DNA from 3 places in the Exiguobacterium sp. QJM3NY_9 genome. Region 3 is predicted to be linked to each of the others. Evidence: riboswitches for the same ligand, from Rfam matches in the RefSeq annotation. Region 3 holds a riboswitch; each other region holds the start of a gene.
The links. A riboswitch is a leader RNA that binds a small molecule or an ion and turns the genes downstream of it on or off. The one in region 3 is predicted to bind lysine.
Positions count from the first base shown of each region.

Region 1: another riboswitch for lysine. It lies ahead of AC0VYQ_RS15175 (Na+/H+ antiporter NhaC family protein); the one in region 3 lies ahead of AC0VYQ_RS01235 (amino acid permease).
Region 2: another riboswitch for lysine. It lies ahead of AC0VYQ_RS02665 (aspartate kinase); the one in region 3 lies ahead of AC0VYQ_RS01235 (amino acid permease).

Region 1 covers NZ_CM149679.1:2,970,075-2,980,800, reverse strand. Annotated here, with positions in the region: gene AC0VYQ_RS15175 (Na+/H+ antiporter NhaC family protein) at 256-1,839, opposite strand; lysine riboswitch at 1,944-2,119, opposite strand; gene manA (mannose-6-phosphate isomerase, class I) at 2,229-4,037, opposite strand; gene AC0VYQ_RS15165 (PTS sugar transporter subunit IIB) at 4,188-4,484, shown strand; gene AC0VYQ_RS15160 (PTS sugar transporter subunit IIA) at 4,489-4,818, shown strand; gene celB (PTS cellobiose transporter subunit IIC) at 4,833-6,170, shown strand; gene AC0VYQ_RS15150 (glycoside hydrolase family 1 protein) at 6,201-7,622, shown strand; gene AC0VYQ_RS15145 (GntR family transcriptional regulator) at 7,705-8,433, shown strand; gene AC0VYQ_RS15140 (uracil-DNA glycosylase family protein) at 8,488-9,234, opposite strand; gene AC0VYQ_RS15135 (heme oxygenase) at 9,396-9,725, opposite strand; gene AC0VYQ_RS15130 (methyltransferase) at 9,810-10,442, shown strand; gene AC0VYQ_RS15125 (ABC transporter ATP-binding protein) at 10,485-10,726, shown strand, end outside.
Region 2 covers NZ_CM149679.1:534,650-545,375, forward strand. Annotated here, with positions in the region: gene phnF (phosphonate metabolism transcriptional regulator PhnF) at 201-935, opposite strand; gene AC0VYQ_RS02645 (alanine--tRNA ligase-related protein) at 1,063-2,211, shown strand; gene AC0VYQ_RS02650 (GNAT family N-acetyltransferase) at 2,208-2,636, shown strand; gene AC0VYQ_RS02655 (argininosuccinate synthase) at 2,758-3,963, shown strand; gene argH (argininosuccinate lyase) at 3,960-5,330, shown strand; lysine riboswitch at 5,402-5,580, shown strand; gene AC0VYQ_RS02665 (aspartate kinase) at 5,693-6,892, shown strand; gene AC0VYQ_RS02670 (aspartate-semialdehyde dehydrogenase) at 6,905-7,897, shown strand; gene dapA (4-hydroxy-tetrahydrodipicolinate synthase) at 7,920-8,801, shown strand; gene dapB (4-hydroxy-tetrahydrodipicolinate reductase) at 8,798-9,544, shown strand; gene dapD (2,3,4,5-tetrahydropyridine-2,6-dicarboxylate N-acetyltransferase) at 9,531-10,238, shown strand; gene AC0VYQ_RS02690 (branched-chain amino acid transaminase) at 10,264-10,726, shown strand, end outside.
Region 3 covers NZ_CM149679.1:213,333-224,058, forward strand. Annotated here, with positions in the region: gene AC0VYQ_RS01210 (DHA2 family efflux MFS transporter permease subunit) at 1-1,274, opposite strand, end outside; gene AC0VYQ_RS01215 (HlyD family secretion protein) at 1,287-1,943, opposite strand; gene AC0VYQ_RS01220 (TetR/AcrR family transcriptional regulator) at 2,137-2,751, shown strand; gene AC0VYQ_RS01225 (diguanylate cyclase domain-containing protein) at 2,824-3,915, opposite strand; gene AC0VYQ_RS01230 (MarR family winged helix-turn-helix transcriptional regulator) at 4,072-4,527, opposite strand; lysine riboswitch at 4,699-4,883, shown strand; gene AC0VYQ_RS01235 (amino acid permease) at 4,996-6,477, shown strand; gene AC0VYQ_RS01240 (solute:sodium symporter family transporter) at 7,004-8,764, shown strand; gene AC0VYQ_RS01245 (hypothetical protein) at 8,821-9,003, shown strand; gene msrA (peptide-methionine (S)-S-oxide reductase MsrA) at 9,075-10,022, shown strand; gene AC0VYQ_RS01255 (DUF2252 domain-containing protein) at 10,092-10,726, shown strand, end outside.

The DNA of each region.
Region 1 (10,726 bases), 290 kb from region 3:
CATCACGTTTCGTTGACTCCTACGGGGAAAAGTGCGTTTTTAACGCACTTTCAGAGGCAGGCAAGACCCTGCTCGTTGTCCGTGAGGATTAAGGAGCAACGGCTTGCGCCTCGCCCGAGGAAAGCAACGAAAAAAAGACGCTTTTTATTTCTTCATACCATGTTGTCTACAACTTAAAAAAGGGATTGCACATCATCGTAGATGGCAATCCCTTCTTTTTTTCTCGTCTCGGCTAAGCTGAGCGTTACTTTTTTATTATTCAGCGCGAAGTTCAGTTGGTACTTTGCCACGTTTCGAGACGACATTCAGGACGACGAGTGCGAGTAAGAAGGCGATAAGTGCACCGATGAAGCCGATGATTGATGAATCGGTTAAACCGAGCACAAGGTAGCCGACTGCCGATGTCGCTGCACCAACCAACGCATACGGAAGTTGTGTCGTGACGTGATCGATATGATGCGAACCGGCACCTGTCGAACTGAGAATCGTCGTATCGGAAATTGGTGAACAGTGGTCTCCGAAGACGGATCCGGCAAGAACGGCAGCGAGCGTCGGAAGTAAGAGATTCGGTTCGACCGCCATGATGAGGTCAGCACCGATCGGCAGCATGATACCGAATGTTCCCCAACTTGTACCTGTCGAGAATGCCATTAAGCTTGCAATCAAGAACAATAAGAAGGGGAGGTACGAAGCAGAAATCGACTTACTGACGAAGCTTGCTAAGTACTCACCTGTTTTCATGTCACCGATAACAGCGATGATTGTCCAAGCGAATAATAAGATGACGACAGCAGGCCACATGGATTTCATCCCAGCCCAGATGCTGTGTCCGTATTCGCGCGCCGGGATTTTCCGACCAATCAACATCAGGAAAGCAACGACTAAACTGATGACGACACCAGCAACGAGTGAACGTGTTACGTCTGTCGCTTCAAATGCACCAATCAACGTAAATGCACGATTGTCAGCAGCGAGTGCCTGAGCACCGGTAAAGAGTAATGCGGAAACCGTTGCAATGACGAGAACGATAATCGGAACGACGAGGTCACGTACTTTTCCACCTTCGTGTTCTTTGACTTCCTCTGCCATCCCCATCGGTGTTCCTTTACTTGCGTCGAAAAGTTCACCTTTTAATGCACGAAGTTCATGCGTCCGCATCGGTCCGACCGCAATCCCTGTGTACGCGATGTAAAGCGTCAGCAATAGAGCGAAAATCGCATAGAAGTTGAGTGGCACGATCATCATGAAAGCACTGAATGCGGAATACTCCGTAATCGAATGTGTCGTTAAGATACCAGCGATGATCGAGATGATGAACGCTCCCCAACTTGAAAGCGGGCTGATGACACAGACTGGAGCAGCCGTCGAGTCAATAATATAAGCAAGTTTTGCACGCGAGACGCCACGACGGTCCGTTAACGGACGACTGACATTCCCGACAGCAAGACTGTTGAAGTAATCATCGATGAAGATTAAAATACCTAAACCAAATGCTGCGAGGCGAGCGCCGCGCGCTGTCTTGACGTGTGTTGTTGCCCATTCACCGAAGGCATGTGCACCGCCCGATGTTTGGATAAGCGTCGATAGAACACCGAGTAATAGTAAGAAGATGAGTAATAAGACGTTCCATTCATTTAACGCCCCATCCGCCCAAAATAGACTAAAGATGTTTTTGCCGAGATAGACGACCGTATCGATTGGATTAAAGCTATGCAGCAATAAAGCACCAATCAAAATACCGACACCAAGTGAAATAACGACTTTGCGCGTCACGATTGCAAGTGCGATTGCAATGACAGCTGGAATGAGCGCAACGATTGAATCTGAATAATTGACCATTGTGTGGTTCCTCCTCTTTTTTTAGAAGATGAGACCCATTGCATACAAAAAAGCAAGGGCACCGGCAACAAAGCCGACACCCTTGCTGGATGCGTCTTTCTTAGCCGAATTGGAGCGCTCCATACAAAACACGTATGGCAATCGAACGGGTATTTCCCAATTCGACCAGTACCACCAAGTCAGACACTTGACGATACTTCGGCAGCATTACCTTTCCTTGATCGTCCTCGTTGTCATCCTCAGATCAAATACTCATTAAGACCGCGCCTCTACCTCATCGATAGAATAGTCATATTCTTTTAATAAGAAAACCTTATCATATTTCAGAAAAAAGTTTCAAGTCTGTTTTTAAAAAAAGTAGTAAAGTCTGTTCAAAAGGAACAATGAAGTTATTCGGCGTTCATCCGATTTAAATGGGCAGCACCGATGACACCGGCATTTCCTTCCAATGCAGCTAAGCGGATGATTGTTTTTTGACGTAACGTCGGGTAGAGACGGGCATTGACGGCTTGTAAGAGCTCCTCCCAAAATAAATCGGCGGAAGCCGTAACACCGCCGCCGATGATGACAGCTTCCGGATCAAGTGTATGAATGATGTTCGCGATGCCTGTTGCTAAATGGTTAACGAAGCGAAGTCTTTCCAGTGGATTGCGAAGAAGTGTTGCGACAGACCGCTCGTTCAACAAATCAGCCCGTGTCTGAAGAGCCGTACCGCTTGCTAATCCTTCGAGTGAGCCTTTGTTCAAGACAGGGTGTTCCGGTCCAGAAGCATCGATGATCGTATTTCCGATTTCACCAGCGTATCCGTGTGCGCCTCGAATCAACGTCTTTTGATAGACATATCCGCCACCGATTCCTGTACTGACTGTCATGTAATAGATGGATGCATAGTCTTGGCCTGCCCCGAACAATGCTTCGCCGAGCGCGGCGGCATTTGCATCATTTTCAAGGGAAACCGGGATGTTGAAGAACTCTTCTAACGGGCGAACCAAATGTACATCGTCCCAACCCGGCAGGTTCGGAGGTGACAATAGCCGACCCGTTGCTACATCAAGCGGACCAGGCGCTGCGATACCAATTCGTTCGACTTCAAATTCTTCAAGTAGCTTTTGGATGGCTTGTCTTAAATGATTAATTGTATAGTCCGGGCCAGCAGCCGCCTCTGTCAAAAATCGATATTGTTTTACGACATGGTGCTGATTGATTGCGGCAACACGCGTGTGAGTCCCACCAAGATCAATTCCGATGTGAAGTCGTTGTTTCGGTGTTGGATTTGGACCAGTCAATAGAAGTTTCCCCTTTCCAGAAACGGTACAAGTTACTTTTGCCGGAATCAGAACCGTGTCTCCGGTGGTATAACGCAATTGGTTGATGATCAGCGTGCCACTGATGATAGTGATGACTTGGAAGGAAGTTCGTGGTGCAATCGTAATCATGTCATGGATGGCCCATTCCTCGACAAAAAAATAGGCGTTGGTTGTCAGTAGTCTTGAACAAAAAGAGGTCGGTACATAAGGCTCCTCGTACTGGAAATGAGGAAATTGAATGACTTCGAGTGCTTCTTTAAGGTGGAGTTGACGCGGTTTGTTGGTCGAATGGTCAATTCGATCGTAATCGTACAACCGGTACGTGGTATCAGAGTTCTGCTGGATTTCGATGACAAGACACCCTTCGGTTAAAGCATGAACAGTACCTGCTGGAACGTAAAAAAAATCGCCGGGTGAAACAGGCAAATCAATTAAGCCGGAAGTTAAATCGTCTTCACGGACAGCGTGCAACAAATCAGCTTTTGTTTTGAAGTCATGCCCATAAATAATGGTGGCGTCTGCCGGACAATCGACGATATACCAGCATTCGTTTTTCCCGTAAGGCTGTCCTTCTAGGCGACAGGCATCATGATCGTCAGGATGGACTTGAACGGACAAATCATCCGCAGCGTCAATCCACTTAATGAGTAAAGGAAAAGCTTCCGTTGTGTCCACCCCAAAGATTTCAGGGTGATTTGACCATAAATCCCGTAGTGCATCACCGGAAAAACGTCCGGCATTCACCTTGGTTTGCCCGTTTTGGTGATCAGCCAAGGTCCAAGCTTCACCGATGTTTTGTTTGCCTAACGTATCAAATCCATATGCACCAAGCTTACATCCACCCCATATCCGCTCCTGTAAAATCGGCTCAAAACAAATCAGTTCTTCCATGATTGTTCCTCCTCCAAGTTGTTTTCGATTACAACACTACACTTTTTAAAAATAAAAATAAACAAAATAAAAATCAAGTATAGACATGGATGTTAAAATCCGTATAATCAAAGTTGTAAGCGATTCCAAAACGCGGAAGGAATGGTTGAAATGAAAAAAATCATGTTGGCGTGTAGTTCAGGAATGTCGACGAGTATTCTCGTCACTAAGATGCAGGAACATGCCCAATCACTTGGTGAAGAGGCGACAATTTGGGCAGTCGGTCAAGACCAAGCTTTAAAAGAAATGGATGGAGCAGATGTTGTATTGATTGGTCCACAAATGCGCTTTTTATTATCAAAATTTCAACAAGCGACAGATAAACCAGTCGAAGTCATCGATATGATGGCGTACGGAATGGCCGACGGAAAAGCGGCCTATGAACAAGCCGTTAAGTTGATGGGGTGAAGAAATGAAAACAAATGAACAGACGATGGAACAAGTAGCGTTCATGATGATTTTGCATAGTGGAAATGCGCGAAGTACGATTCGTGAAGCAATCGAAGTGTACAAGGAAGAATCATTTGAGGCATTTGAGCGGTTATTAACAGATGCCCGAGAACAGTTGCAAGAAGCGCACCAGATTCATTTCGGTCAAGTCCAAAAAGAAGCGAGCGGTGAGCCGACGACATTGTCTTTACTGCTTTTGCATGCAGAAGATCATTTGATGTCGACACAAACGATGCTTGATTTGACGTCAGGATTAGTTGAAATGATGGAACATAAGTTTTCTCAAAAATAAGAGGAGGGATTGAAATGGCTGGTAATAGTAAGTGGTTCGATTTGTTGAGTCGTTTCCTGATGCCGATTGCGGCATATTTAAACAATAGCCGCTATCTTCAGACGTTACGTGACGCGTTCATGCTCGCTTTTCCGATTACGATGTTCGGTTCATTAATCGTTGTTATTGCGAATTTACCATTCTTAGATAAATTTATGTCGCCTGGAGTATTGGATGCTTTTAAAACTTCATTAGGAAACGCCCCTTCGGCGACGATGGGAATCATGTCACTATTCGTCGTCTTCGGTATCGGATATTATCTCTCGAAAAGCTATGATGTAGAAGCTGTTTTTGGTGGTGTAATCGCCCTTGTTTCTTTTTTACTTTTAACACCTTTCTTTGTAGCAGTCGAAAATGTTGCTGATCCTGTCGGAAATGTCATTCCACTTGACCGTCTCGGTGCAAAAGGCATGTTCCTTGCAATGATGACAGGGTTCTTAGCAGGAGAAATTTATCGATTTGTCGTTCAAAAAAACTGGACGATTAAAATGCCGGCTGGTGTGCCGACTGCTGTGGCTAAATCATTTTCAGCTCTTGTGCCTGCACTTTTGACACTTTCCATTTTCCTTGGCATTAACATCGCTATCACCTCGCTTTTAGACACGAATCTCCACGATTTAATCTTTAATTTAGTTCAAAAACCACTCGTGAATCTTGGGAACGGTTTAGTTCCGACATTAATCGCCATCTTTTTTGTTCAATTGTTTTGGTTCTTCGGCCTGCATGGTCAAGTTATCGTCAATTCGGTCATGGATCCGATCTGGAACACTTTGTCACTTGAAAACTTAAACGCCTATACGGCGAATGGAGAACTCCCGAATATCATCAGTAAACAATTCATTGAAATTTATACAGTTGGAATTGGTGGTTCCGGTTCGACACTGGCTGTCGTCGTCGCAATCCTCCTCTTCATGCGCTCAAAACAGTTGAAGCAAATCGGTAAGTTGTCAATCGGACCCGGAATCTTTAACGTCAATGAACCAATCATTTTCGGATTACCGATCGTCATGAATCCTCTCATCATGATTCCCTGGATTTTTGCACCGTTGATTACCGTAACCGTTACTTATTTTGCGATGTCGACAGGAATCGTTCCGCCGCCAACAGGAGTTGCTGTGCCTTGGACGGTGCCGATGTTTATCAGTGGCATGATGGCAACGAATTCACTGGCGGGCGGATTGTTACAACTCGTCAACTTCGCCATTATCATGGCAGTGTGGTTCCCTTTCCTAGTCTTCATTGACCGCTTGAATATGAAAAAAGAACGAGAAGAAGCGAATGTTGCCGGAGATGAAAATCAACATGTAGGTTGAATTCAAAAATAGAGATAGGACGTGGATGAGATGAATCAAACGGAAGTTACGACGGCAAAAGAACAAAAGTATACGTTCCCTGCAGATTTTTGGTGGGGAACAGCAGCTTCAGCGACACAAACGGAAGGTGCAGCATTTGATGGTGGAAAAGGACCGAACATTTGGGATCATTGGTACGAACAAGAACCGAATCGCTTTTTTGATGGTGTAAATGCAACGGTAGCCTCTGATTTTTATTATCGTTATGAAGAAGATATTGCGTTGATGAAAGAACTCGGACACAACTCGTTTCGAATCTCGATTTCCTGGTCACGTCTTTTTCCTGAGGGGCAGGGGGAAATGAATCCGATTGCCATTGATTTCTATAATCGTGTGATTGACGAATTGATTGCAGCGGACATCGAACCGTTCGTAAATCTATATCACTTTGATATGCCGCTTGCACTGCAAAACATCGGTGGCTGGGAAAGTCGTGCCGTCGTCACCGCCTATACAGAATATGCTAAAAAGTGCTTTTCACTATTCGGAGATCGTGTCAATAAATGGTTTACGCATAATGAGCCGATCGTCCCGGTAGAAGGTGGCTATTTATACGACTTCCATTACCCGAACGTTGTTGATTTCAAGCGTGCCGTTCAAGTGGCCTATCATTCGATTTTATCGAGTGCACTTGCAATACAGGCCTATAAAGAAACAGAGCAGACGGGTGAAATTGGCATCATCTTGAATTTAACGCCATCTTATCCTCGAAGCCAAAATGCTGGGGATGTGAAAGCGGCCCAAGTAGCCGATGTATTGTTCAATCGTTCCTTCTTGGATCCTTCCGTACTCGGAACGTTCCCGGCCGAATTGGTCGATTTATTGGAACAACAAGGTGCTTTGCCCGAGGTCGTTCAAGGTGACCTGGAACTCATCGCGAAAAATACCGTTGATTTACTCGGAATTAATTACTATCAACCACGACGCATCAAAGTAAAAGAGCACCTTCCGCATCCAGATGCACCTTTCATGCCGGAGCATCTGTTCGATTATTACGAGATGCCGGGAAGAAAAATGAATCCATATCGTGGCTGGGAAATCTACGAAAAGGGAATTTACGATATTTTGACGAACCTGCGAGAGAATTACGGGAACATCAAGTGTTTTGTTTCTGAAAATGGAATGGGTGTAGAAGGGGAGGAACGTTACCGGGACGAGGACGGCAGTGTTCAGGACGATTATCGCATCGATTTCATCGCCTCTCACTTGCAATGGATGCATCGTGCGCTGGAGGAAGGATCAAACGTCAAAGGTTATCACTTATGGACGTTCATGGATAACTGGTCTTGGAGCAATGCCTATAAAAACCGTTACGGTTTTGTCGGACTCGATCTCGCGACCCAAAAACGAACGGTCAAGAAAAGCGGCCATTGGTTCAAACAATTGATTGAAGAGCAAGGATTTACGAAATAATTGAAAAGATGATTAGGATGTCTAGTCCTGATCATCTTTTTTTGTTATATTATTTTTATATGTCTATACATGGGGTGAAGTCATGTCTATAAAGAAACAACCGAAATATGAGAAAATTGCTGATGAACTTCGCAAACGAATCCTAAATGGGGGATATGATGTCGATCAGGCGATGCCGGACGAAATCAACTTAGCAGAAGAATTCGAAGTCAGCCGGATGACGATGAAGAGAGCACTTGAGATTCTCGTCTTAGAAGGAATTATTTACCGACAACGGGGACAAGGGACGTTTATTTTACCATCGAATTTTTCACAAGGACGTATTAACGTTCTGAACAAAGAATCGCAAGGATTGACCAAATTGCTTGGGGAACGGGCTGTTAAAAGCGAAGTACTTCAATTTGAGGTGCGCTTTCCGGAGAAGGAAGTCGCACGACATTTGATGATTGAGCAAACGGATCCGGTCTATGAAATTAGACGTGTCCGCTACGTCGAAGGAGAGGCTTACGTGATTGAGCATACATTTATGCCTTCCTCCTTGATTACAGGTTTAACGAAGGCGATTCTCGATCAATCGATTTACCGCTATATTCAAGAAGAACTTGGTTATACGATTACGAGCTCGCACAAAATGATCCGTGCAGATAAACCGAATGAATGGGATCAAAAATATCTTGGAAATCTCGAAACCGATCCTGTCATCGAAGTGGAACAAGTCGTTTTTTTAGGGAACGGAAAACCATTTGAATATTCATTTTCGCGGCACCGGTATGACAAATTCGTGTTCACATCTGTGCATATCGGTCGATAAGAAGTCCCTGACGTCTCAGCTTGAAGCTGATACGGCAGGGACTCTTTTTTTGATTTAATCCGAACGCGTGAAGTAGTGAATCAATTGTTGGTTGAGGTAGGAACGGTTGTCTTCGAATTGACGTTTACGATGGCCATTGGCACCAGAGGGATGAGGAAAACCCGATAAAAGAAAATGTTTTCGAATCCGTCCTTGATGAAGTAAGGTCCGGACCGTCGCCTCAACGATTCGGCCGAGCGGAATAATCAGGGCAGGTTCATTTAATTGATTCAATTCTGCTGCGAAGTGTTCATACGCATAGTGTCGGAGCAAAGGGATACGATCTATCTTCGGTTGATGACCACTGTAGTTTTTCCCGCGATAGAAAACAGGATGTTTTAAGAGGGAGGTCGCATGGAGTAGCTCCTGGTGTTCATTAAATAAAGTAGCGGTCGTCGGAATCGACAGCATTGTCGCAAAATCAAGTTCGTCCAGCATCGTTACGAGATTTCGACGCATCACACCGGAAAAGCTAGCTGAATAATTGGCGTTTTTTGCCGCTTCCTCTAACGAAACGCCATGGTGTAAGGCATCGGCCATCTCTTCGAACGCGATTCGCATCTGTTCAAGTCCTGGCGTAATTCCGACGATAATGACTTTTGCGAAAGGATTGATGTAGTCACCGATTGGGGAATAATAGACCGATAACTCATGTTCCGTTTGCAATAAAAAATCTTCTGTACAAATATCTTCTCGTGTCAACGACCGGTCGACAGGTAAATCTCGAATGACTTGTTCAAAAATCGTTAAGGAATCAATCATAATATGTCCTCTCTCTCTAGTATTGGACATATAATAACAATAAATGGAACAATATACAATTTAACCCTTGTTAAATATTGTGCGAGGTTAATTGCAAAATAACGTTTGAAAAATTAAATCCCCGAATCGATTTAAGGATTCGGGGATTTAAGTCGTATCAATTAACGTGTACTTTCTTTCACGGAAGCGACTTCATAGGTGATGATCTCGCTGCCGAGCATCGGTGATTCCTGTGCCTCACCCTCTTGCTGCGCAGGACGCTTATGCGATTCCTTGAAGTCATCACTGTTCCGCCATGCTTCGAAGTGCTTCATGTCTTCCCAGTACATGTTGACGTTCATTTCGTCATGTTCTTCGATATTTTGCGTTAAGAGAACTTCGACACGAATGAATCCGTCCATCGAGTCGAGACCACTCGGGCGTGTGAAGCGAGGTGCTAGTGCAGCAGCCATCCCTTTTTTGACTTTAATCCGGTTCGTTACGACGATCATAAAAACATCCCCTTTTATCGAATTACGTACCTCTTTAGTATAGTACGATGGAGAAAACAATGCTTGAAAGAAGGAAGTTGAACTATGAATGAACAAGAATATGAAACGCGGCTCCACATTAAAACGATTGATGTCCAGCACCTCTACAATGCCTTCAGTCACTATAACCGTTATGAACCGACCCCATATGCAGCCCTGGATGAGCTATGCGCGGTCTATCCGTTTCATCCTGAGGATACGGTGATTGATTTTGGGTGCGGGAAGGGACGCTTGAACTTTTATCTCCACGATCGGTTTGACTGTTCCGTCATCGGAATCGAGATGAACGGTCAGTTTTATGAGGATGCACTGACGAATCAGATGAATTACTTAAAAAAAGTTAAAAAGCGGCGCGGGAGTCTTCAATTTGAACATGCCTATGCAGAAAGTTATCCGATTCCGGTAGAAGCGACAAAGTTTTATTTTTTTAACCCTTTTTCCGTTCAAATTTTTATCAAGGTCGTCAACCACATCTTACAGTCGGTCGAGCAGGCGCCACGGACCATCGATTTGATTCTTTATTATCCGGCAGATGAATACCGGTATTTTTTAGAGAACCAGACGGCGTTCGAACAAATCGAGGAAGTCCGGTTACGCGATTTATTCGAAAAAAATCATGATGAACGGTTTGTGATTTATCGATTCGCTACGTCCGACACGATGACAGAACGGGTATAACTAACTGTAGCCATTTCCTAAAAAAGAAATGAGGCGGTTGAAGTGATTCATCTCGAACATGTCACGAAAGCGTTCGCGTCGGGTAAAGGAATATTCGATGTCAGTTTTTCTGTCGAGCCGGGAATGGTCTTTGGTTTCATTGGTCCGAATGGGGCAGGGAAATCAACGGCACTTCGTCAATTGATGGGCTTGATTGCTGCTGACTCCGGTCATGCGACGATTGGTGGATTTGATTGCTGGGTTGAAACAAAAGAAGTGAAACGACTCGTCGGTTATCTGCCGGG
Region 2 (10,726 bases), 320 kb from region 3:
ACGGGAAAAAGTGCGTTTTTAACGCACTGCAGAGGCAGGCAAGACCCTGCTCGTTGGCCGTGAGGACCAAGGAGTAACGGCTTGCGCCTCGCCCCAGGAAAGCAACGAAAAAAGACACTTTTATTTTCAGATATCACTTTGTCTACACGCTGAAAGACCCTGCCGGCTTTTGCGGCAGGGTCTTTTTGTGATATTAAACATTAGCGGCGGCGTTCCATTTCAACAGTAAACGTATAGCGATCGCCCCGATAAGCAGAAATGACATACTCGAACGGTTGATCCGTCGCGAGGAAAGTCAATTGTTCAACCGACAAGACGGGCGCAGCTGTCGTCAGTCCGAGATGTTGCGCTTCTTCTTTTGTCGCGAGGCGTGATTCGAACGTCTGGCTTGCACGACCGAGGTTGAGTCCGCTTGCTTCAGCAAAAGCATAGAGTGACGCCGTCGCAACATCCTGATTCAATCCAGGTAACAACTGTTCCGGAATATAGACGGTCTCGAGCGCAAGCGCTTGTTCATCAGCGATCCGGAGTCGTTTCAATTCATACACGGTCGCGCCTTCACGAATTCCGAGTTTATTGGCAATCGTCATTTCGGCAGCAATCATCTGATACGACAACAATTCGCTTGCAGGTTCGAGCCCTAAATGTTCCATTTCTTCCGAAAAGCTTGTCAGTCCAGATAATTGCATGACGATTTTTTTATTCGCAACGAATGTGCCGCGTCCTTTTTGACGAATCAAATAGCCGGCGTTGACAAGATTCGTGATGGCTTGGCGGACGGTCATCCGGCTAATTTGATGGGCTTCAGCAAATTCGCGTTCAGAAGGAATTAAATCGCCGGGTTGCAACACCCCGCCTTCGATTTGTTGTTTTAATGCAGCTTCAATTTGATAGTAGATGGGGAGTGGTGAATTTTTATTGATGTGCTGAATCACGGCATTTCGTCCCTTCGCGGTCGATAGTCTTTCATCTAGTGTACTAGGAAATGGACAAGTCGACAAACGATACTAGGCGAAATATGGCATAATAGCAAATGAATAGATTGAGAAAGGTGGGGTAGACATGCGACTGGAGCAAATTTATCCTGCGGTCCGAAAGTTCGTGACACGCGTGACGAATGTTAAAGAAGAACACGGATACTGGGTTGCTTTAGAAGAAAGTTATTTTTATCCGGAGAGTGGCGGACAGCCGGCGGATCGAGGGACATTAAACGATTTGAAGGTTCGTGACGTTCAACTTAAAGCCGGTATCGTGTGGCATCAAGTTGATCAAAAAATCGAAGGTACTGTCACGGGCGTCATCGATGACGCCGTTCGGACGGATCATGCGGCACAACATACGGCGCAACACGTAATCTCAGCGATTTTGCAGGACGAGTTCAATATCAAGACATTAAGTTTTCGGACGGGCTCTGAAGAATCGACACTAGATATTGAAGCAGGTGAATGGAATGATGCCTTGCAAGCGCGTCTTGAAAAAAGATTGCGTCACGTCATTACATCGGCGTTACCGATTACGGCGAACGAGTACGACGAGGCAGCGGCACTCGCACTGCCTTTACGTAAAACACCCCAAGTGACAGGAAAGATTCGTGTCGTCCAAATCGGTGAACTGGACTATAGCGCCTGTGGAGGAACACACCTCGAATCGACAGCTGATTTAGAATTGATTGTCTTGACAGGGCAGGAGCGGATTCGGGGGAATATTCGACTGATGTACGTCGCGAAAGGGCGCGCATTTGAGTTGTTAACGAAGGAAAGACGTGCCTTGCGTGAAGCCGCTCAATTGTTATCGGCTAAAAAAGAGCAGCTGCCGCAAGCCGTCGAAGAATTAAAACAAGATGTCGTTCGCTTGAATCGGATGATTGAAACAGTTCAAGCCGCACATGTCCGCACGGAACTCAATAAACTACTGGCGTCGACGGAGGATTGGATTTTCGTAAACCATGCTGAAGAGGCATTGCCATTCTCTGAAAAACTAGTCAAAGCGATTGCGGAAGCAGGACGTCTCGGACTCATTTGGAACGAATCAGCTAAAAAATTATTGATGCAAGGATCAAGTCCGGTCCACCTCGGGAAATTTGCCAAAGTCCATTTGAAGACGTTCAATGGACGTGGTGGTGGTAGCGAACACGTCGCACAGGCGATGTTCAACACGCATGAGGATGCAGTTGCTTACATAGAACGATTGAAGGAGGAACAAGTAACATGACAGTGATTCAAGTAAAAACAGCAGAGCAGCACCAAGCAGTCCGAATGATTCGCGAACGGGTCTTCGTCGAAGAACAAGGGGTTCCTCGTAATCTTGAATATGATACCCATGACGAAACAGCGATTCACTTGCTTGTCCTTGACGAACAAAATCGCCCTGTCGCGACAGGGCGGACACGTCCCTACGACGATCAACGGATGAAGGTCGAACGTGTTGCGACGCTAGCTGCGACACGTGGGAAAGGCTACGGCGGTGAGCTGATGCGAGCAATGGAACGTGTGGCGAGACGAGAGGGTCGGAGCATCTTGACGCTTGGTGCTCAAGTTCAAGCGATTCCTTTTTATCAAGGCTTAGGATACAACATCATGTCCGACGAATTTGATGATGCCGGCATCCCACACCGAACGATGGAAAAGAAAATTTAATTGAGAAATTTTAAAGAAATCCTGCAAAAAGGGTTTCTTTTTTTGAAAGTCTATGTATATATATAATTCATAATGAATTTTTATACAGACAGATGAATTCGAAATCAGGGAGGAATTAATAATGACGAAACAAAAATTAATTTTAGCGTATTCTGGGGGACTTGATACATCGGTGGCAATCAAATGGTTGAGTAAGGAATATGATGTCGTCGCTTTATGTATGGACGTCGGCGAAGGAAAAGATTTGACTGTCATCAAGGAAAAAGCGTTGCTCGTCGGAGCCGTCGAATCGATTGTTCTTGATGTCAAAGAAGAATTCGCAAATGAATTCGTCTTACCAGCACTTCAATACGGTGCCCACTACGAAGGCGCGTATCCACTGATTTCGGCACTGTCTCGCCCGCTGATTGCTGAAAAGCTCGTCGAAGTTGCGCATCAACATGGCGCAACGGCCGTTGCACATGGTTGTACGGGAAAAGGAAATGACCAAGTCCGGTTTGAAGTTTCGGTCGCAGCACTCGATCCTTCACTGGAAGTCATCGCCCCTGTACGGGAATGGAAATGGTCACGTGAAGAGGAAATCGCTTATGCAAAAGACAACAATGTCCCGATTCCAATCAATCTCGACAGCCCATATTCAATCGATATGAACCTTTGGGGACGGAGTAACGAATGTGGTGTCCTTGAAAACCCTTGGACAGAACCGCCGCAAGATGCTTATGCACTGACGGTCGCACCGGAAGAAGCACCGGATCAAGCAGAAGAAGTCATTATCGGTTTTGAAGCGGGTGTTCCGACTTCAATCAACGGAACAGTCTATCCACTGGCGAAGTTGATTACAGAACTCAACATCATCGCTGGGGCACATGGTGTCGGACGGATTGACCACGTCGAGAACCGTCTCGTCGGGATCAAATCGCGGGAAGTGTATGAATGCCCGGGAGCAACGGTCTTGCTAAAAGCCCATGCCGCACTCGAGACCATCACATTGACGAAAGACGTCGCTCACTTCAAACCGATTTTAAGTCAACAATATGCAGAAACAATCTACAACGGTTTGTTCCATGCGCCGTTAACGAAAGGTCTAAAAGCATTCTTAAAAGCGACGCAACAAGACGTCACGGGCGAAGTACGGGTCAAACTCTACAAAGGGAATGCGACGGTCACAGGACGTCAGTCACCGGTGTCACTTTATGACGAGAAGCTTGCGACGTATACGAAAGAAGATGCGTTCGATCATGAAGCAGCGAAAGGATTCATTAAATTGCACGGTCTTGCGATTGCGACACACGCAAGTGTTCATCGGCAGGAAGGCGTGACAAAATGACGAAACTTTGGGGCGGACGGTTTACAGAAGGGGCTTCCGCTCAGGCTGAAGCGTTTGGGGCATCGATTTCATTCGACCAAAAGCTTGCGGCAGTTGATTTAGAAGGAAGTCTCGCCCATGCCAATATGTTGTATCAACAAGGTATCCTAGAAGAGACGGAATGGAAAAAAATCGAAGCGGGTCTCAAGACGTTACAAGCTTCGATTGGAACACATGTCTATTCGCTTGCTGACGAAGACATCCACATGAATCTCGAACGGTTGCTGACGGAACAAATCGGACCGGTCGCAGGCAAATTGCATACAGCGAGAAGTCGGAATGACCAGGTTGCGACGGATTTACATTTATGGATGGAACAACATGTGGTTGATTTAATCGAAAGCCTACGCAACTTGCAGACGGTGATTACGGAACAGGCGGATGTACACATCGAAACCGTCATGCCGGGGTATACCCACTTACAGCGGGCACAACCGATTTCACTTGCACACCATCTACTCGCGTATTTTTGGATGTTCGACCGTGACGTAGATCGTCTGACAGATAATTTGAAACGGATTCGGATTTCGCCGCTCGGTGCTGGGGCACTCGCCGGGACGACATTCCCGATTGACCGTTTCAAGTCAGCGGAACTGCTCGGATTTGAGCACGTCTATCCGAACAGCCTCGATGCTGTATCGGACCGTGACTTCGTCATTGAATACCTCGGGATTGCTTCGACGGTCATGATGCACCTCTCACGCTTTTGTGAAGAAATCATCATCTGGGCGTCGCAAGAATTTTCATTCATCGAATTGTCAGATGCATTTTCAACGGGTTCGAGCATGATGCCACAAAAGAAAAACCCGGACTTCGCTGAATTGATTCGCGGAAAAACAGGGCGTGTCTATGGAAACCTGATGGGGTTCCTGACGACGATGAAAGCATTACCGCTCGCTTACAATAAAGACATGCAAGAAGATAAAGAAGGTGTCTTCGATACGGCAGATACCGTTTTACAATCCGTTCAAATCTTTACGGGAATGCTCGAATCAGCAACGTTTAAGACAGAAGCGCTCAAGAAGGCGACAATGCAAGACTTCTCGAATGCGACGGAACTAGCAGATTATCTCGTCACAAAAGGTGTTCCTTTCCGGGAAGCGCATGAAATCGTCGGAAAAGCGGTCCTCCATTGTGTTCAGACGAATTGCTTCTTAAAAGATTTAACGCTTGAAACGTATCAAACGTTCCACTCCGTCATCGCGGAAGATGTTTATCCGCTCCTCGACCCGGTGCAAGCAGTGGCAAGAAGAGGAAGTTACGGCGGGACAGGTTTTGCTGCTGTTTCTGTACAACTCGATCAAGCGAAGAAAAAACTCGCGGATTAACGGAAAAATGAAAAAATTTTAGCAAATGACTGGATTTAACAAAAAATGTTTGCTATAACTGTAACTAACAACCGACAGATAGAGGCGCGGATGACATCAGTAACATCATTTATTGAAGCGAGCATGCTGAGTGATGTGAAAGGGGAAATCCGCCGAAGTGAATGAGAAAGATGCTTCTTCTCATTTGCTGGTACAACGGTTAAGATCCGTTGTACTGCCGAAACCGATGTTTCGGAGCGCTATCTTACGTAAAAGAACGAAAGACTTTGTCTTCGTTTGTCCGATCGTGATAACGACGGGCCGTAGGAACGCTCCTACCGGCCCGTCGTTTTTTTCTGTTTCGGGACAAAGGAGATAGGATTGTGACAACTGTACTTAAATTTGGTGGTAGCTCGGTCGCGACTGTCGAACAGATTCAGTCAATTGCGAATTATTTAAAAAATCGGACAGAACAAGGTGAAAAATTAGTGGTCGTCGTCTCTGCGATGGGGAAGATGACAGACTCGCTCATCGCACAAGCGCAAGCAATCACGGATCGTCCTGAACGACGTGAACTCGATCGATTGCTCGCGATCGGCGAAGAACAAACGATTTCGTTACTCAGCATCGCCTTAAATTCCGTCGGAGTAAAAGCTTTATCACAAACAGGTGCGCAGGCAGGAATCAGCACGATGGGGGTTCATACGAAAAGTAAGATTAAACAAATTGACGGGGACTTGTTACGAAAGAAACTCGAAACCTATGATGTCGTCATCGTCGCCGGATTCCAAGGTGTCAACGAGCTCGGGGATGTTACGACACTCGGTCGTGGTGGATCAGACACAACGGCTGTCGCCTTAGCGGCCGTCCTTGATAAGCGCTGTGAAATCTATACGGATGTCGACGGTGTCTATACGGCGGATCCGCGGATTCATCAAGCGGCACAGCCGATTCCACAAATTTCATATGATGAAATGATGGAAATGAGTGCACTGGGGTCGAAGGTCATGGAGATGCGCAGCGTCGAACTCGGGAAAAAATACGGCGTGCATATCTTTGTTGGGAAAACACTTGAATCGGAAAGAGGGACTTGGATCATGGAGGCAACAGAAACGATGGAACAAAAAGCAGTCACGAGCGTCAGTGTAACGAAAAATGTTTTGACGGTTTCAATCAAACACGTTCCACAAACCAATTCAGCAGTCGCCGACATTTTTGAATTGTTATCGAATCGCCATGTCAATATCGACATGATCAGTCAAACGACCTTTGATAGTGACGTGTTCCTCTCGTTCTCTTGTCCACTCGATGAAGAAGAGTTTCTCGAAGAGGCACTGAAAGATATCATCGATCGTTTTCCGACCGTTAAAGTCGATCGTCATAACGAGCATGCCAAGTTATCGGTCGTCGGAATCGGAATGCGTGACGCAACGGGCGTCGCATCAAAATTATTTGCGACGTTCCGTGCCGAGAACATCACGTTTTATCAAGTCACGACATCAGAAATCAGTATCTCGTATACAATCGCACAAGCAGATATCGAACGAACGGTCGCGGCGATCGCGAACGCGTTTAGCCTGTAAGGAGGAATGAACATGTACCACGTAGCAGTCATCGGTGCGACAGGCGCCGTCGGACAAAAGATGTTACAAGTCTTGAAGGAACTCGATTTTCCAGTCGGTCAACTGTCGGCGTATGCTTCAGAACGATCAGCAGGAAAAGTCGTTTCGTTTAATGGAACGGACGTAACGATTACAGCTTTATCGGAAGACATCATCCATCACGGGATCGACGTCGCATTATTCGCAGCCGGTGGAGCAATCAGTGAACAGTATGCCCCCTTGCTGGCAGAACACGGAACACTTGTCGTCGATAATTCAAGTGCTTTCCGGATGCAAGAGACGATTCCGCTCGTCGTACCAGAAGTCAATCCGGAAGCGGTCAGCAGCACCGACCGACTGATCGCTAATCCGAACTGCTCGACGATTCAATCCGTCGTTGCCCTGGCACCACTCAAACACTTAGGTTTTGAACGAATCACGTATACGACGTATCAAGCAGTCTCCGGTTCCGGTCAAAAAGGAATCGAGGATTTAGCACGAGGCAGCCGCGGTGAAGAACCGGTCAACTATCCGCACCCGATTCATGATAATATCTTGCCGCATATCGATGTCTTCTTAGAAGACGGGTACACGAAAGAAGAGCAAAAAATGATTGACGAGACACGGAAGATTTTTAGCCAACCGAACTTACCGGTCAGTGCGACGTGTGTCCGTGTTCCCGTCACAAATTCGCATTCAGTTGCAATCAACGTGACGTTTTCAAACGAGACGACGGTCGAAGCGATTCGCACAGCACTTGCTGACGCGCCAGGCGTCGTACTGGTTGATGATGTTTCGCGAAATCAGTACCCGATGCCGCTTGATGCAAGCGGGACGGACGAAGTGTACGTCGGGCGGATTCGTCAAGATCAAACGCTCGCGAACACATTCCATCTGTGGTGTGTCGCGGATAACATTCGAAAAGGCGCGGCGTCAAATGCAGTCCAGGTCGCGCGTCATGCTTTAGAAAACGGCATCCATTCTTAATCATACTAAGGAGGAATTTAACATGTTCAAAGGAGCAGGAACAGCACTCGCGACACCGTTCAATTCAGCAGGTGAACTCGACTTAGTCGTTTTTGAACAGTTGATTGAACAGCAACTTGCAGCCAATATCCAAGCGCTCGTCGTCGCCGGGACGACAGGTGAAGGATCGACGCTTTCGAGCGAAGAGTTCGAAACGTTACTTGAGACAGCAGTCCGTGTCACGGCAGGTCGTGTTCCGGTCATTGCCGGTACGGGAACGAACAATACGGCACAGACGATTGAAAAAACGAAAACGGCTCAGCAGCTCGGAGCAGATGCAGCGATGCTCGTGACACCGTATTACAATAAAACGTCACAAGCCGGTTTGATTGCTCACTTTACCGCAGTCGCGGATGCTGTCGAATTACCCCTCATGTTATACAACGTACCTTCACGGACGGGTGTCGCGATTGCAGTTGAGACAGCTGTAACACTCGCGGAGCATCCGAACATTCAAGCATTCAAAGAAGCGAGCGGGGATGTCAGTTTCATGGGTGAATTGATGACGGCACTCCCCGAAGGTTTTGCAGTCTTCTGTGGCAACGACGATCAAATCCTTCCGTACATGGCATGGGGAGCACAAGGTGTCATCTCGGTCCTGTCGAACCCGTACCCGGCAGAAACACAAGCGCTTGCTGAAGCCATGCTCGCAAACGATTTAGTGACGGCACGACGCATTCAAAGTGATTTAATGCCGGTCATCGCAGCCATCTTTAGTGACGTCAACCCGATTCCTGTTAAAGCAGCACTCGAAGAAATCGGGTTTGCAGTCGGTGCACCACGCTTGCCGCTCGTTCGCCAATCCGAAGCCGGGCATGCACACTTACTCGAGACGATGCGTGCTTATAAAGGAGTGGTTCGATGAAGCTTGCCATTCATGGATATGGTGCGACAGGGCATTATGTCGAGGAATTGGCACCCGCTGAAGTTGTCGCCGTTATCGATCAGACGAAGTCAGCGGAGAAAATTCCTTCGTATCAAACGGTGTCCGAGCTAACAGAAGAAGTCGATGCCATCATCGATTTCTCTCACCCGAGCTTGTTGCCGGATTTACTGGCGTATGGCCTCAAAACGAAAACACCGCTCGTCATCGCGACGACCGGATTTTCGGAAGCGGAGTTACAAACGATAAAAGACGCTTCGACTGAAATTCCAATTTTTCAGTCGTACAACATGTCGTTCGGGATCGCGATGATGCAGCAATTGTTACAGGTGCTCGTACCACTCGCCAGTTCGTTCGATATCGAACTGTTAGAAAAGCACCACAATCAAAAGGTCGATGCACCAAGCGGGACGGCAGAACTCTTATTGCGGACGATTCAAGAACTCCGTGACGTCCAGCCGGTCTATGAACGTGAATCGACACGGGAAAAACGCCAAGCGTCTGAGATCGGCATGCACTCGATGCGTGGTGGAACAATTTTCGGTGAACATGAAGTGTTGTTCGCCGGGGTCGATGAATTGATTGAAATCAAGCACACGGCATTATCAAAAAAAGTATTTGCTTCAGGTGCGATTAAAGCAGCCGAAGCACTCATTCAAAAATCGGCGGGACTCTACACGTTAGAGACGCTCTACTCACAGGAGGATTCACATGTTACTAACTGATGCTTACGAAATTGCGAAATTCATTAAAGATGCTAAAAAACAGACACCGGTCAAACTTTACGTCAATGGCGATTTAGCGGGCTTGACGATTGAAGGGGCGACAGCTTTCGGATCGGATGAATCAAAAATTTTCTTTGCAGATGCAGGACTTGCTGCGACTTTCTTAGAAAAGTATTCAGACCGAATCACGGACGTCCACGTCGAATACGATCGTCGGAACAGTGCTGTACCGATGCTTGACACACGTCACTTGAATGCGCGAATCGAACCGGGTTCGTGGATTCGGGATCATGTCGTCATCGGCGATAACGCCGTCATCATGATGGGTGCAATCATCAATATCGGTGCATCGATCGGAGATGGTACAATGATTGATATGAACGCCGTCGTCGGAGCACGTGGCACGATTGGGAAAAACGTTCATGTCGGCGCAGGTGCCGTGGTCGCAGGTGTCCTTGAGCCACCTTCAAAAACACCGGTCATCATCGAAGATGGTGTCTTGATCGGAGCGAACGCTGTCATCTTGGAAGGCGTTCGTGTCGGAAAAGATGCAGTCGTTGCAGCAGGCAGTGTCGTCACAGAAGACGTCCCTGCAGGTAGCGTCGTTGCTGGAACACCAGCACGCGTCATCAAACAGAAAGACGAAAAAACAGCAGAGAAGACGCAATTAGTGGATGATTTACGTTCACTCTGATTGACGTCGAAGAGGAGGAAAACACATGGCAGTGGATACACAGTATGGTGAAGCGATTTGGTTAGACGGGATTTTTCATGATCCAAAAGAAGCGAATACGAGCGTCATGTCACACGCGATTCATTACGGAAGTGGTTTTTTCGAAGGGATTCGTGCTTACGCGACGCCTGACGGTCCGGCAATTTTTCAATTGACGGAACACATCGAACGTCTCTTCCGGAGTTGCGCGTTCTATCACGTCACGATTCCATATACAGTGGAAGAACTTGTCCAGGCAACGATTGATCTCGTTGCGAAAAATGGCTTTGAGTCTTGTTACATCCGTCCATTCGTTTTCCTCGGTACACCGTGGCAGGCCTTGATGGCAAAAGATACGACGGTTCACGTCGGCATCTCGTGCTGGGAGCTTGGTGAATACTTCGATAAAGGTGTCGGCATTCGTGCGAAAGTCGCTTCTTATCGTCGGGTATCGTCAACGATGATGCCGA
Region 3 (10,726 bases):
TAGATGCCCATGATGGAATAGTAAGACGTGTTCAAATCAAGTTGCGTCAATTCCCATGTTCCGTACGTCATCAACGTCAGACCGAAGATGGCAAGCGGTCGAATGCCGAACCGGTCGAACAGTCGACCGGCGAAAGGACCGGTGATTCCCATGATCAATGAACCAGGCAGTAATAAGAGACCTGAGTCGACGGGTGAAAAACCACGGATGCTCTGCAAGTAAATCGGCAGCAGCAACATCCCGCCGAACAAGGCCATCGTGACGATGACGTTAATGAAGAGGGTGAATGAAAATTCCGGTACTTTTAGGACACGGATGTTCAGCATCGGGTCGTCCATCGCAAGCTCACGCAAAGCGAAGGCGGCAATACCAAGTAACCCGATGACGATCGTACTGATGACGACAGGGCTGTCCCAACCGTCGTTTCCGGCTTCACTGAATCCGTATAAGAGACTACCAAACCCGATCGTACTAAAGACAACACCGAGGACATCGAACTTTGGTTTTGATAACGGTTGGACGAGTTTGAACCAGGCAAATCCAAGTAAAAGTGTTAAGAGACCAAAGAAGGCCATTGCATAGAACATGACGTGCCAATCGTAGTTTTGAATGACATATCCTGTGATCGTTGGTCCGATTGCCGGTGCAAGAATCATCGCAATCCCGAGCATGCCCATCGCAGCTCCCCGTTTATGGGGTGGGAACAATGTCATGAAGACGTTCGTACCGAGCGGCATCAAGACACCGGCCCCGGCTGCTTGGACCACACGTCCAATCATCATGACCGGGAAGTTCATCGCCATCGAACAAATGATCGATCCGAAGAAGAACAACGTCATCGAGACGAGAAACAAGCGGCGAAACGTATAGCTTCGCATGAGGAACGCACTGATTGGAATCAAGATCCCGTTGACGAGCATGAATCCGGTCGTCAACCACTGTGCTGTCGACGTCGTGACGTTGAAGTCGTTGATCAAGACAGGAAGAGCGACGTTGATTAATGTCTGATTCAAAATCGCGATGAACATTCCAATTAACAGGACAGTGATGACTTTCGGGATACTGATGTTTTCCGTTGAAATCGTCGCTTGCGCTTGCGGAGCAGGGGCGGCTGGAATCGCGCCAACCGCTTCTGCTTCAATCAATGTTTCATCAAGCGCCGGACCTCCTGCGCCAGCTACCCGCGGTTGCCGTGCCCGGCGTGCAATCAAATTGACTGCAAGGAACGTGACAAGCATGAACACAATGTATCCAAAGAGGAAGGTCGTAGACATAAGCGTCCCTCCTTAATCCTTATGAATGCGGACGGTCACATTCATACCAGGGCGAATGTCGAGTGATTTTTCTTGTGAGAGCGACACCTTCACGGGAATCACTTGCGCGACTTTTGTATAGTTTGCGTTTCCATTCGATGACGGCATCATCGAGAACGTGCCTGCTGTTGTCATCCCGATTTGTTCGACTTCACCCGAAAGTGTTGTATCGGGATAACTATCGACATAGACATCGACGGCTTGACCGACTTTGACTTCATCGATTTCTGTTTCTTCGACGTTTGCTGTGACCCATAATTCATTTAAGTTAAATCCGTAAGCGAGCGGCGTACCGGCACCAACAAAACCGTTCTCTGTCGCCATCGACTGAACGACGGTTGCTTTTGCTGGCATTTCGATTGACGCATCAACCGGTTTTTGACCAGTTTGTGCCATCATGACGTGACCAAGTGTCGCCCCGTTATCGAGTGTCTGTCCTGTTTTTGCCGTCCAGTCAGTGAGTTTTCCAGCGCCAGGACTAGCAATTGTAATCATCTTACCGTCGATTTTGGCATTTTCTGTTTTGACGTAACTTGTTGCTTGATCGTAGTAATAATAACCGATTGCGCCACCACCAATTAAAACGACGAGCGTTAAAATATTGATGATTAATAATTTCTTCATGTTCATGAGTAAGTTGCATCCTTTCTGTTACTAGCTGATCGCCCCAGTGCGGTCTCATAAAAAAGACTCCTCTGGGGAGGAGTAGTTAATACAGTTAATTATATGGGTGCATAACAAACAAACAACCAACAATTTCCGACAAAATGTTGGAAAAGTCTTTGTTAACGGATACAATACGTAAAAAGGAGCTGAATTTTAAATGAATCAGTCGTGCGATCCGCGTCCTAAACGTTCACGTGAACGTATTACGACAGAGCTATTTCATTTACTTGAACACCATTCCTTTTCGACGATCACCGTCAAAATGTTGACGGATGGTGCTGAGGTCAATCGTTCGACCTTCTATGCGCACTATAAAGATAAATACGATTTGCTGGATCAAATCGTTGAGGAACACATGACGTTGCTCGCAGAAGCGATTCGGATTACAGGAAAACAATCGGCCGAGCCTCCGACAGTCGAACGCGTCAGTCGTTACTTTGCACGTTTGTTCATCCACATTGAGCAAAACGAGCGCTTTTACCGGACGATGCTGCTCCAAGGAACAGTCAAGACGTTCATCTCACGTTTCTTGGATACGTTAAAAGAAAACTACCGTCTTGCTTTCCGGGAGACGACAAGTGTCTCTGTTCCGGTGGATCGGGATTTATTACTGAACTACGTCATTGGTGGTCAACTCGGGCTCTTGATGTCGTGGTTACGAAATGATCGTCCGTATTCCTCCGAGTATATGGCAAATCAGCTCAGTCAGATGATCGTCTTCGGAACAGTTGAAAGTATTGGTTTTCCTCAGACACGTCCAGGGACTGTCTAAAAAATGAACTAAAAAGCGCCATTCCGATGTGAGGGAATGGCGCTTTTGGTGCTAGTCGGATATAACGTTAGATTACGCTTGACGGAATTCCAGCTGTTTCGTATAAATCGTACTTTGGTTACGTCCGTGCTCTTTTGAAGCATAGAGTGCTTTATCCGCTTGTTGCAATGCTTCAAGTGATGTATGGGATCCACCCGAATGGGCAATTCCTAACGAAATCGTAATCTTCAAATCAGGTACATTTGCAGTCGGGAACAGGTTACGGGCGACTGTCGTCCGCGCTAATTCAGAGATTTTCTTCGCATCCTTCAATGATGTATTCGGTAAAATGATCAAGAATTCTTCTCCGCCGTACCGACCGACTAAATCATCCGGACGAACGATAGAGGCAAGTGTCGTTCCGAGTTGTCGCAACACATCGTCGCCGGCATCGTGACCATATGTATCGTTAACGTGTTTGAAGAAATCGATATCGATCAGGATAAGTGAATATCCGTCGTCATCCGATCCGACGAGTGATAGCGAGTCGTCCAGACGTCGGCGATTGGCGAGACCCGTCAAGGCGTCGGTCATCGCAAGTTTTTGCTGGTACTGGATATTTTCAAAATGTCGTCGCAGTTCGGCTAATAAGCGATAGGTGACGAGTCCGGCTAATAAATTAAAGAAAATGTACGTAACCGATACTTTGAAAAACGTTTCCCAACTGTTTGTCAGTGCATAGATGGCTGGTAACGAATAGAGAATACCGATTCCAATCATTAATTCAAAGGTCAGCAATGTATTACGTAAAAATCTGCGTGCTATGCCAATTGTCAAAATGAATAAAACCATGATGACGGAAGCGAGAATCGCTCCTTCGATTTGATCAGCAGGTGTAATTAAAAAACGCGTTCCGATAATCATGACTCCCGTGATGAGGGCACTAGGCAATCCGCCAAATAATGTGGCAATCGCGACAGGAATGATGCGTAAGTCAATCCGGGCAATATCAATTTGAATGCTGTTGAACATGAGGAGTACAGCAATTGCACCAGCTACACAACCTAAAATAAGGCGTGATTCAAGCTTTGATTTTGGTGTAATTCTTGGTTGATTTCGAAAAGGTAAAAATAAAAGCGTGATCGTCGTGAATAAGAGACAAAAATTTATGATGAAGTTATTCATAATAGACAACAAATCCTCCCAACTCCCCCTGCAGTATACTTCCAATTATATACTTTGAGTATACTCGTTCTACTAACGGTATAGGAGGTCTGAATGTTTAGAATAAAAAAAGAAAAACAGCATAAAACACCTGTTTTTCTCGTAATTCTTACTTTATTAATTGGATGAGACGACTTCTTCATCCATTGTCGCAAGGATTTTATCAAATACATGAATCATCACGTTCAGTTCTTCTTCAGATAAAGTGCCGAATCGCTCCTGAAGATATGTGCGACGGACGACTTCGAGATTCCGAAAAGCGGCCTCTCCCTCGTCAGTCAAGGCGAGGACGATTGAACGACGATCTTCCGTCGAGCGTGTCCGTGTCACAAAACCGGTCTTATACAGTTTATCTGTCAAAGCGGTGACCTGACTTGTCGCGAGTTCGAACTGTTCCGCGAGTAATGTCGGACGCTGGGGGCCGTTTTCAGATAAGCTGCGTAAGATGAAGAATTCACTTCGCGTGGCAGTACCTTCAAACAGTTGATTCAACTCACGGCGCAACGTCCGGAGAATCACGCGCATTTGTTCTTCTAATCGATATGTCAATTGGTCATGTTGTTCTTGTCCCATCTGAGCAACATCCTTTCTGTACTACCTTCTACCATTTAGTGTACTAAAAATATCGGAATTTTACTATGAACACGCTAGGATTCAAAAATATAAATTGACAAACAAGAAACATATTATGTACTATGTCGAAGTAATGAATTAGTAAATCAACTTAATTAGTTCTCACTCAACCAGTGGGATGGAGGTTGCGATTTTTATGAGTCGGGTTACGGATGTCGTCAAGCGGCAGATGAAATAGCTCAAAAGGAAGAATTGCCGAAATCGTAGACTACTTTGAAAGTCAGCGATTGGGATTAGATCAAACAGGTCTAATACTGTCATGAACCGTTTGCGGTTTATGGGGAGCTATCTTTCACGACGGTAGAATGAGACGCATCATCGATATGTTGCGTTCTCATCTTCCTCTTGGAAGGTGAGGGCGCTTTTTTGCGCCCTCTCAAAAATTATAAAAAGAGAGAAGCGACAAACATGAACAATTTACAACAGCAACAACACCCCCTTGATTCCACAGCAGAAGGGCTACAACGAGGGCTTCAAGCCCGGCATATGTCGATGATTGCAATTGGCGGAGCGATTGGGACCGGTTTATTCATCGCGTCAGGTGCCTCTGTTGCAGCGGCAGGACCGGGCGGTGCGTTACTTTCTTATACAATCGTCGGATTGATGGTCTACTTCTTGATGACGAGCCTTGGGGAGATGGCCGCCTATATGCCGGTCGCAGGATCGTTCTCGACGTACGGGACGAAGTTCGTCGACCCTTCATTCGGATTCGCCTTAGGATGGAACTACTGGTACAACTGGGCCGTCACGATTGCCGTCGAGCTCGTCGCAGCACAAATCGTCATGCATTACTGGTTCCCGAACATTCCGGGCGTCTATTTTAGCGCGCTGTTTTTACTTTTAATGATTGGATTAAATTATTTTTCGGTCAAAGGATTCGGTGAAGCCGAATACTGGTTTGCGATGATTAAAGTCGTCACGGTCATCGTGTTTCTTGGTGTAGGAGTCGCGATGATTTTTGGTATCTTTACTTCGGAGCCACCAGCAGGCTTCAAAAACTTTGGCTTAGGTGATGCACCGTTTGTCGGAGGGATTCCAGCTGTCATCGGTATCATTCTTGTCGCAGGTTTTAGCTTTCAAGGGACGGAGCTCGTCGGAATCGCAGCAGGCGAGTCGGAAGATCCGGAAAAAAATGTCCCGAAAGCAGTTAAACAAGTGTTTTGGCGGATTTTATTATTTTATGTATTTGCGATCTTCGTCATCGGAATGTTGATTCCATACACAAGTCCAAATCTTGTCTCAAATGATATTACGGATGTTGCCGTCAGTCCGTTCACACTCGTCTTCGAAAAAGCAGGACTCGTGTTTGCAGCAGCATTGATGAATGCGGTCATCTTGACGTCCGTCTTGTCTGCCGGGAACTCCGGGATGTATGCTTCAACCCGGATGCTCTACACACTGGCACGACAAGGTGATGCACCGAAACTATTTGCGAAAGTCTCAAAAAACGGTGTGCCGCGGAATGCGTTACTCGCGACAGGGGCGATTGGTGCGCTTTGTTTCTTGACGTCGATGTTCGGTGGACAAGTTTATCTTTGGTTACTGAATGCTTCCGGAATGACAGGATTTATCGCGTGGCTCGGGATCGCGATCAGTCATTACCGTTTCCGAAAAGGTTTCGTCGCCCAAGGGCATGCGTTACGTGACTTACCGTACGTTGCACCGGCGTTCCCGTTTGGTCCGCTATTCGCATTTGGCCTATGTTTCCTCGTTATCGTTGGGCAAAACTATGCCGCGTTCCTCGCTGATCAAATCGACTGGGTTGGGATTGCAGCAACGTATATCGGAATTCCGTTATTCTTGGTCTTCTGGCTCGGACATAAAGTCAAACACCGGACATCGGTTGTCCGGTATGATGAGATGGAGTTTCCGAAACATCCGAAAAAATAATAGGATAAGCTAAAGGACCCTCTCGCTTACGAGAGGTCAGACTATAAGCAAAGTGTTATCGGGAATCGGGAGATCAAGCGTCTTTTTTCGTTGCTTTCCTCGGGCGAGGCGCAAGCCGTTGCTCCTTGATCCTAACGGACAATGAGCAGGGTCTTGCCTGCCTCTGACAGTGCGTTGAAAACGCACTTTTCCCTTAGGAGTCAACGAAACATGACGCTTTTTAGGTAGTATCGTGACGGATTGTCTCTCATTATCGCATGTTTACGCTTCTTAATAGTTTGTCTACACACAAAAACCCTCTCACTTGCGAGAGGGTTTTTGTGTATAAAAGAACCGAGTGGTTTTCCGAAAGATTTTTTTAGTTTCTTTCCATGATATGTCCCTGCAAGTATGTCAATCTGTAATCGGATTATTTCTTTTTAATAATTTTATTTTTATTTAAAAATATTGTTTCAATAAAGTAAAAATAAGGAATAAATTCTTTACGGTAAATCTACTAAAACAATCGGGATGGAGGAAGTGTGAAATGAGTACATATGAATTGATTTTGACACTGGGTTCGGCCGCGTTCTTCATGGCGCTCGTTGCTTATGTATCCTATCGCATGACACGAGGCAAGGAACAGGGAGTTGACGAATATTTTTTGGCAGGACGTGGACTAAGCGGAATCTTTATTGCCGGTTCCTTGCTTCTGACCAACCTTTCGGCAGAACAACTGATTGGTTTGAACGGTCAGTCGTTCATGGGGAATATGTCGAGCATGGCGTGGGAAGTCACGGCAGGGTTTGCTGCCATCATCATGGCGATCTACCTGTTGCCTAAGTTTTTGGGGATGGGGATTTCGACGTTACCTGAATTTTTAAGTCAGCGCTATGATGAAACGGTCCGGCGGATGACGGTGCTCTTATTCTTACTTGGCTACATGTGCGTGACGATTCCATCGATGCTTTACTCCGGCGGGATTGCCGTCTTACAACTGTTTAACGTACCGGAGTTATTTGGATTGAGTTATACGCAGTCGCTGTGGCTCGTCATTTGGGTTGTCGGGATCATCGGGGCCATCTATGCAATTTTCGGAGGACTACGGGCTGTCGCCGTATCCGATACATTAAATGGAGTCGGCCTTGTCATCATCGGTTTCCTCGTTCCGATTCTTGGTTTTTTTGCACTCGGGGACGGGAATATGGTCGACGGGATGAAGCGTCTCGCAACGACACACCCTGAAAAATTGAATGCGATTGGGTCGTCAACCGATGCCGTTCCGTTCTTTTCGATTTTTACAGGAATTTTGTTTGCGAATCTCTTCTATTGGTCACTTAATCAATATGTGATTCAGCGCGTGCTTGGAGCAAAGGACTTAAAAGAGGGACAAAAGGGTGTCTTGATGACAGGCTTCCTGAAACTACTCGTCCCGGTATTCATGTTGATTCCGGGTGTGATTGCGTACCATTTGTATGGAGATAATCTAGCAAGTGGAGATTTGGCCTATCCGAAATTAATCACGGAGTTGCTCCCTGTCTCATTGATGGGATTTTTCTTGGCCGTCTTGCTGGGAGCAGTCTTTAGTTCATTCAACTCACTCTTAAATAGTATCGCGACGTTGTTCGTACTCGATATTTATCGCCCGGTCTTTGCGAAAGAAGCGACCGACCGCCAGCTGATTCGTGTCAGTAAAATCTTCGGAACGATCGTTGCCTTGATTTCATTTGTCGTCGCTCCATTCTTAATGTATGCACCAGACGGTCTTTGGACGTTGATTCGTCAGTTCACAGGATTTTTCAACATTCCGATTCTCGTCATCGTCATGATGGGAATGCTCGTGCGGACGATTCCGCCGATTGCTGCCAAAATCGTCATTGTTTTTCATGTCATTGCCTATTACTTCTTTGTTTTCGGACTCAGACAGTTGTTCGGAATCGATCACGGCATCAGCTTTATCCATGGCTACGGTATTTTATTGGTGATCGAAGTGCTGTTCATGTGGTTCATGGGGAAATATCGTCCTGTTATGCAGGTGAATCGTCGTCGACCGGTACGTACGACGGGGATGACACCATGGAAATATGCGATGCCTGTCTCGGTCTTACTCGTGTCGAGTATCATCTTGATGTATGTCCTCTTCTCGAAAATAGGACTCGCCTATCCGGATGGTATCGTTTCAGGCTGGTTCTGGCCAATCACGCTTGTCTTGCTTGTCGGGACGGTCTTCCTCTGGCGCTTTGCCTTGAAGTCGTGGCATGCGCGGTATACGACTTATCTCGAGGAAGAGTACAAACGAGCGGAATAAGTTCACAGTTGACGGCTCAAATCGATTAAGATTAAAGAAAAACGGAGGCGAGCATCGTGAACTACTGGTACCACTTTAAACGGGCATTCATCCCGATTGCGATTTTATTGATTACATTAGCGATTTATCAAATGATTTATCGTATGAACAACATTTGGTATTCGCTCGGCGGATTGATTTTAGTTTTTGCAGCGATTTATTTTGTCATGCGACGCCTGAAGGCAAATCCAGAAGATTGAGTGAGCAAGATAGTAGGGGCATGCTTTAAAAAGCAGTAGACTAGAGAGATAGAAAGAGGAGGGGAAGATAGATGGCAAAAGCAATATTTGCAGGTGGTTGTTTCTGGTGTATGGTCAAACCGTTTCATAAGTATGATGGTGTCGACCAGGTGATTTCCGGCTACACCGGTGGTCATACAGAAAACCCGACCTATAAAGAAGTTTGTTCTGAGACGACGGGACATCTCGAAGCAGTCGAGGTGACGTATGATCCGTCTGTCATCACATATGAAGAATTACTTGAAGTATTTTGGCGTCAAATTGATCCAACGGACGGTGGCGGTCAGTTTAATGACCGAGGTCAATCGTACGAACCCGCTATTTTTTATGTTGATGAAGCGCAAAAGCAAGCGGCGGAACAATCAAAAGCAGCTCTTGATGCTTCTGGTCGTTTTTCAAAACCGGTTGCCGTCGACATCCGTCCGGCAGCACCATTTTGGCCGGCGGAAGAATATCATCAGGACTACTACAAAAAGAATCCGTTCCGCTATCAAATGTATAGTGTCGGATCGGGTCGTGCCAAGTTCGTCAAAGAAGCTTGGAAAGATCACGGTAAGGAACAGGAATTGAAACAACGCTTAACACCCATCCAGTATAAAGTGACACAGGAGAGCGGGACAGAACCGGCTTTCCGAAATGAATACTGGGATGAAGAACGTCCGGGACTGTATGTCGATATCGTCGATGGAACGCCACTCTTCACGTCAAAAGACAAGTTCAACTCAAGTTGTGGATGGCCGAGTTTCGCGAAGCCGATCGCAGAAGACAAGATGGAAGTAAATCTTGATACGACGCACGGCATGACGCGGACAGAAGTTCGTTCAGCTGATGCCGATAGTCACCTCGGTCATATCTTTGATGATGGTCCAAAAGAGCTCGGTGGTCTGCGTTACTGCATCAATTCCGCTGCTCTTCGATTTATTCCGGTAGAAGAGCTTGACTCTGCCGGATATGGGGAATATAAAAAACACTTCGAGTAAGTCAAATCGTAAGGCAGCAAAACGAATTCGTTTTGGCTGCCTTTTTTAGAATCGAAAGGAGGTCATGTTTTGTTTACAGCAGTTTATGATGACATTCGACAGATGACGATTGCCAAAGTATTGGATTTTTATGATGATAAAGTGCGAGGACTTGATGAAACGGCTCGACGGAAAAAGTATGACAAGATGAGCCAAAGTCCGTTTCTGTTTTTCCGCGGCAGTTCCCATCTGTTTTACTATGATTTGACCCGGATTCCATTAGGGTTCGACACACCGGTTGAGACACCGACATGGATTCAAGGCGATCTCCACTTTGAGAACTTCGGTGTTCATGGAAATGCGAAGGGTGAAATCATTTACGACGTTAATGACTTTGATGAAGGGTATCTCGGATCCTATCTTTACGATGTCATCCGGATGGCCGTTTCGGTCCGTTTATTTGCAGACGAGGTCGCTTATGATCCGGAACCGGCGATTAAGGCCTACATTGAAAACTACTTACACGACCTTCATGAATACGCGAATGGTAAAAATCCGAGTGACATCTGTTTTACGGTCAAGAATACGAAAGGACCGATTCGAAAATTAATTAAAAAAGCTGAAAAGAAGAAAGCAGACTTGCTTGGTGAACGAACTACTGTGATTGATGGACACCGGAAGTTTCTTGATCTACCGGATATGAAGCGTGTCGAAAAAGAGACGTA